Linked DNA regions of Pelosinus sp. IPA-1. The protein of the gene in region 2 interacts with the protein of the main gene of each other region in a pairwise test. Links are inferred from orthologs where the notes say so. Each region holds a gene or a part of one and is shown on either strand. Other genes may lie near its edges. The genes, in order: rlmB and tsaE.

What was found.
Region 1: the proteins of tsaE (region 2) and rlmB interact in binary tests that used the Escherichia coli proteins (3 or more experiments, as listed by UniProt). The link is inferred for Pelosinus sp. IPA-1 from one-to-one orthologs.

The regions. Positions count from the first base shown.
Region 1 is NZ_BSVC01000017.1:5,825-9,015, reverse strand. The notes cover bases 161-3,018. They hold rlmB (23S rRNA (guanosine(2251)-2'-O)-methyltransferase RlmB), read left to right. Parts: upstream 161-1,143; coding sequence 1,144-1,893; downstream 1,894-3,018. Other genes in these bases: QSJ81_RS25020 (VanW family protein), read left to right, coding at 1,894-3,018; thyX (FAD-dependent thymidylate synthase), read left to right, coding at 189-875; QSJ81_RS25035 (Mini-ribonuclease 3), read left to right, coding at 161-192. In the rest of the region: more of QSJ81_RS25035, read left to right, coding at 1-160; more of QSJ81_RS25020, read left to right, coding at 3,019-3,191. UniProt on the Escherichia coli protein: Specifically methylates the ribose of guanosine 2251 in 23S rRNA.
Region 2 is NZ_BSVC01000001.1:656,723-659,954, reverse strand. Bases 151-3,049 are described here. They hold tsaE (tRNA (adenosine(37)-N6)-threonylcarbamoyltransferase complex ATPase subunit type 1 TsaE), read right to left. Parts: upstream 1,897-3,049; coding sequence 1,405-1,896; downstream 151-1,404. Other genes in these bases: thiL (thiamine-phosphate kinase), read right to left, coding at 1,925-2,920; tsaB (tRNA (adenosine(37)-N6)-threonylcarbamoyltransferase complex dimerization subunit type 1 TsaB), read right to left, coding at 716-1,423; rimI (ribosomal protein S18-alanine N-acetyltransferase), read right to left, coding at 273-719. Outside these bases: tRNA (adenosine(37)-N6)-threonylcarbamoyltransferase complex transferase subunit TsaD, read right to left, coding at 1-141; QSJ81_RS03000 (GerMN domain-containing protein), read right to left, coding at 3,135-3,232. UniProt on the Escherichia coli protein: Required for the formation of a threonylcarbamoyl group on adenosine at position 37 (t(6)A37) in tRNAs that read codons beginning with adenine.

The DNA.
Region 1 (3,191 bases), on a different replicon or contig from region 2:
AATGCCAAATCAACAGTGCCGAAAAGTGCCACCGTGGCTGAATATCGCAACAGTACAGGTTTTGAGGCACTATTAGGTTATCTGTATTTAGGAAAAAATTACGAGCGTTTGTCAGAACTTGTGGAAAAAGCATTTGCGGTTATTTCCCGGGAAATGACAAAGACTGCTAAAGATAGCGGGGGGAAGAAATGAAAGTAAAAATGATATCTCATACTCCTGATCCAGAAAGGATGGTGGCAATGTCTGCCCGGCTTTGCTATTCGCCAGTTGGGGCAGAAGATTTAGTAGAAACTATGTCTACCACGCAAGTAGAAAAGCTAGTTAGTAAAATTGTCGAAATGGAACATCTATCAACATTAGAACACGTAAGTTTTACTTTTGCCATAGAAGGTGTGTCACGTGTACTAACCCATCAATTGGTTCGTCACCGGATTGCATCTTATTCCCAACAATCCCAGCGTTATGTTAGTGAACATGATTTTGAATATATCCTGCCGCCGACAATTGCATCGAATGAGGTTGCTAAAGAGAAGTTTGAACAGTTAATGCAACAAATTCGTAGTACCTATAATGAATTGGTTGACCTAGGTGTCCATAAAGAAGACGCTAGATATTGTTTGGCTAATGCTGCAGAAACTAAAATCGTTGTAACGATGAATGCTAGAACCTTATTGCACTTTTTTGAACTTCGTTGTTGTGCAAGGGCCCAATGGGAAATTAGAAGATTGGCAGAACTGATGTTAGTTGAGGTAAAAAAAGCTGCTCCTTTACTTTTTAAAAAAGCAGGTCCTACTTGCATAACTGGCAATTATTGCAGTGAAGGTGAACTAACTTGTGGTCGTCTCGCTGCAATGCAAGGTAGTGCTAAAAAATAGTCTTAAAATTTTGCTGAACCACAAAGACACAATACCGCTGCCGCGGTACACAAAGAGTAACAGAATGTATAAGCCTCTTTGTGTCCTTTGTGTTTTTGTGGTTCATATGATTTAACGCTAGAATGCAGGACCAAATAAAAGCGTATTTTTAAGTAAATGTACTTAAGCAGAGGTCGGCGGATGTTAGAGTAGTACGTGTTAATACATACCTTATGAGAAAAAGGGAAAAATAGAGTGTCATCAATTGGTGACAGAGAGGGGAAACAGAATGTCAGAAACAGAAGAGTTTATTATGGGACGAAATAGTGTAATGGAGGCATTGAAAAGTGGTCGCCCAATCAATAAGATATTTGTGGCAAAAGGAGAAAGACAAGGTTCTATTCGTGAGGTAATTGCCTTAGCACGTGAAAAACGACTGATAATACAAGAGGTAGAAATAAGTAAGCTAGATGGAATGACAGAAGGGAAAAAACACCAAGGAGTGGTAGCTAGCATACCGCCAGTAGATTATGCAGAATTAGAAGATATTTTATCCAAAGCGACGGCGCCTGAGGAGACACCTTTTCTTGTTTTGTTAGATGAATTAGAAGATCCTCATAACGTAGGGGCTATTTTGCGTACGGCAGATGCTGCGGGAGTACATGGAGTTCTAATGCCAAAAAGACGCAGCTGTCCTTTATCAAGCACTGTAGCCAAGACTTCAGCTGGAGCTGTAGAATATGTACCTGTAGCTAGGATTGGAAACGTGTCTCAAACATTAGAAGAATTAAAAAAGTCGGGTATGTGGATCGTTGGGGCTGATATGGACGGAGAAAAGAATTACTATGATGCAGATTTGACTGGACCAATTGTTGTAGTTGTAGGGAATGAGGGCAAAGGCATGGGACGTCTAACAAAAGAACATTGCGATTTTGTAGTGCGCATTCCCATGTTAGGCAAAATTAGTTCCTTAAATGCCTCTGTAGCTTGTTCTTTATTATTATATGAGGTTGTCAGACAACGGGAGATGAAAAAATAAGTGAAAAATACGTGGTTAGGGATGACCGCGCTTGGCATGGTGCTAATAGGCTTTTTAGGTTCGCTTCTTTTTATATCGTTTTATCCTAATGTATATAAAGGGGTGGCTGTAGAAGGGGTAGATATTAGTGGACGTAGTCGAGAAGAAGTAGCTGAATTATTAGCAACATGGAGAAAAGAGTATCATAATAAATCAATTATGGTATATCATGACGGAACAAAAGTGAAGGTAGATGCCAGCAGCATTGATTTAGATATTGATGTGGATACTACCTTGGATGAGGCTTTACGTTACGGACGGACTGGAACCTGGTGGGAAAGAATAAAAAAAATTGGGACAAGTTTGCAGGAAGGCTATCCTATTTCTCTTGCCATCAAGTATAATAAAGATAAATTGAATAACCTGTTTGAAGAATGGAGAGGGGCGATTGAACGTCCCGCTCGTAATGCTACTTTTAGTATGGTAGCAGGAACCATCATTCCTCAAGAACAGGGGTATAGTCTGGAGTCAGATGCATTGGAGCCTCTTATCCTTGAGACTTTTAAGAAATCAGATAACAACGTTGTTACGTTACCAGTAAAAATTCTCTATCCTAAAATAACAGTGGATGATATCGCATCTACTGGTATAAAGAAAATTTTGAGTAGTTACACGACTACTTTTAATAAGCAAGATACCAATCGTACCGCTAACATACAGTTGGCGGCTTGGAAAACCAATGGAACGATGTTGGAGTCGGGTAAAGCTTTTTCTTTTAATGAGATAGTTGGTCCACGAGAAAAGGAATACGGCTTTAAGGAAGCTCTTGAAATTGTCGACGGGGAGTTTGTTCCAGGCGTTGGTGGCGGTATATGTCAAGTATCCTCAACCCTGTATAACGCGGCTATCTTGGCAAATCTAAAAATCACGGAGAGGTATAACCACTCAAAGCCTTTGTCTTATGTACCCTTAGGGCGGGATGCTACAGTAGCATTTGGTACTTTGGATTTTAAATTTGTCAATAATACACCTGGACCTTTACTTGTTATGGCAGAAGTAGTAGGAAATAAACTAACAGTAGGTATTTTGGGACAGCAGCCTTTACAAGAAAAAATAGAAATTAGGACGCAAGAGCAAGAGAAACTTCTACCATCAATTATAAAAAAGCAAGATGATAGTTTATATATTGGAGAAACATTAGTAGATAAAGAGGGAAAGCCAGGTTATGCAGTAACTACCATAAGGCTGATACAGTCAAAAGAGGGGCAGATTAGAAAAGAAGTATTATCGAAGGATATCTATCTAGCAGATGATACGGT
Region 2 (3,232 bases):
TCCATATTTTTGATGTACTGGTACTTGAGAGGAAATGACATTTGATAAAATTACACGCCCATCAGCCACTACGGCTGCGGATGTTTCGTCACAACTGGTTTCTAAAGCCAGTGTTAAACAAGGTTTGTGATTTTCTTGCATTTTTTCCAAAACAATGGCCTCCATCTTTTCTTCTATCTGACACAATCTAAAAGTATTGTCACACTTTTATTATCTGCTACATATTGTAAGTATCATCAATCACCCTATTAGCCACGCAAGTGGCTCTTTTTTTACGGGAAATCGCACCACATAATAATTGCATCTTCTTTTGTCTCAACATAGTAATTACGCCTTCTCCCTTGGGGCACAAAACCGAATTTCCCATACAGATTTTGAGCAACCTCATTTGATGCACGCACCTCTAGTGTCATTCGAAGGGCTCCCCGTTTTTTAGCATGCTCAATAAGAGCAGTCATTAACTGTTCTCCGAGTTTTCTCCCTCGATGTGTTGGTAAAACTGCCACATTGGTAACATGCGCTTCATCAACAATGAGCCACATACCCGCATATCCAATAATCTGACCTGCTTCAACCATTACTAAGTAATAGGATAAATCATTGTTTATTTCATTAACAAATCCCTCACGTGACCAAGGTGTAGTAAATGACTGCTGTTCCACAAAGAGTACACCATCAATATCTAAGGCATTCATACGTCTTATGGAAATTGAATTCATACTGTGATTCCATGACGACGTTCCCACAACACCTCAGCTTCTGAACGTCTAACATATACAGGTTCCAAATTCATAACATCATGCTGTATGCCTTGTGCTATTAATTTATGACCTAAGCCAGCCACGCTGCTTGCTCGTTGAATAATAATATGAGGTGCTGCTATTATTAAATTTTTCCCTATCTGCTTTATTTTTTCTCTATACATCACAGCGGATTCTCCAAGTAAAATAACGGGACGATCCAGCTGGCTTAATTTTTCCAATGCGTCATCTACATGGATTACAATTGCAGGTTCAATTTCCTTTAGCTCACCCTGCTGCCATTCAAATAATGCCTGGTATACATTGCCTTTTTGTGCGTCAAGCATAGGAGCTAAAATCACACCTGGTACTGGACAACCATAGGCCATCGCAGACAAAGTTGGCACCCCTACAAGAGGAATATTCAAAGCATAAGCCAGGGTTTTCGCCGTTGATAAACCAATTCTCAGGCCAGTAAAGGACCCTGGGCCAATACTAACAGCAACTGCTTTAATATCACTCTTTCCTACTTCTGCCATATCTAGTAGTTTGACTATATGAGGCATTAGTAATTCTGAGTGCGTTTTTTTTGTTTGTAATGTAATCTCTGCTAACAATGTATCATTTGTCGCCAAAGCGACACTGGATACTAAGGTAGCTGTGTCTAGGGCAAGAATGGGCATATCTGTTTCAGCTCCTCACAAATGTGTTCATAAGCAGTACCAAGAGCAGAAATACGAATCACCCGCTCATTTACCTTACCGCCATTATTTACAAAATCCGAATTTATTTCAATCCATAAATATTCGTCAGGCAATTGATCTGGGAATTTGTCTGGCCATTCGATAATGGAAAGACCATCACCCTCTGTGTATTCATAGAATCCAATATCATATAATTCTTCTGCATCCTCTAATCGATATAAATCAAAATGATATACAGGAAACTTGGCTTCATATACATTCAAAATAGTAAAAGTTGGACTATTTATGGCATCCTGTATATCTAATCCAGCTGCCAGTCCTTGTACCAATAGAGTTTTTCCTGCTCCTAAATCCCCTACTAAACATACTACCTGTCCCGCCGATAATACCTTTGCTAAACATTGCCCAAATGCAAAGGTTTCCTCAGGCGAGGTTGTTTTAAATTCTAACATAAGAAATTGTTCCTCCTAATTACCTCGCTTAACGGAAATGATTGTATCCCTTTGGTTCTAACAGAGTTTCTTTGCCATCCTCAGAAACAAGTCTCACCCCTTGCTGTTCTTCAACCACTTCACCAATAACCGTTAGGTTTAACCTATCACTACCTTGCGATAGTAATTTAAAATTCTCAGATGAAATGGTAAAGACTAGCTGATAATCTTCACCACCATACAAAGCATATTTAATCCCAGATTTATCCAATCTAGATGATGCATCTCTCAATTCAGAAGATAATGGAATCTTATCTTTATAGATTCTCATTCCTACCTGACTAGCTTTAGCAATCTCATTTACTTCACTTGCCAAACCATCACTAATATCATTCATGCTGGTTGTCCCGAAAGAGGCTAATTTTCCACCTGCTTCTACCTGAGGTAACGGTACTAAATGCTTTGTTACTAATGGCATAAAGAAATCGTACTTTTTCCATTCTTTTTTTTGCAAAAGATCTAATCCACAGCCTGAGTCACCAAGGGTGCCAGTCACTACAAGCAGCTCTCCCACACTGGCTCCTGATCGTTTTTGCAGTTTTTCTGGCGCTACTTCTCCCATTGCAGTTACATTAATAATGAGCCCTTGAGGGCTTGCTACAGTATCGCCACCCACAATATTAACGTTAAATTCCTCGCAAATTTCTTTCGCACCCTCATATAACGCAACGACAAAATCTACCGACAAATGCTTGGGTAAAGCAATCGATACAACTACATGTCTAGGGCTTCCGCCCATTGCAGCAATATCGCTTAAATTTACAGCGATGGCCTTATATCCTAGCTGCCGAGGGGTGGTTGTACGTAAGTCAAAGTGAACTTGCTCTACTAACATGTCTGTTGTTACTAATTGCAATTGACCAGGACTTGGCAAAAGGGCAGCTGCATCATCACCAATTCCTAACACAACATTCCCCTTATTTTTAATTGTATCTTTCTTTATTAGATCAATTAAGGCAAATTCCCCTAATTGCTTCAGCTCCATTTTAGTCACCACCCAACCAGTATAAATATATAACGATTCTGCTTAATAGTAAAAAATTCCTGCATCTTTTTATTATTCTCCCCGAATTTTAAAGCTTACCTATTATCATCACCATTTATCTAAGTTTTTAATGCACCATTCTTGTATATAGGCAACAGCAGTAATCTGAAATCAGACTACTGCTGTTACTCACGCTTTTTTCGCTATCTAAATATTACTTTTTTATAATTTTTTCAGAACGACTTAAAGGTTCTCCAATATCCATATGCCCCGATATGGTATCGATCTTTTTACCCTCTACCATAATTTGCA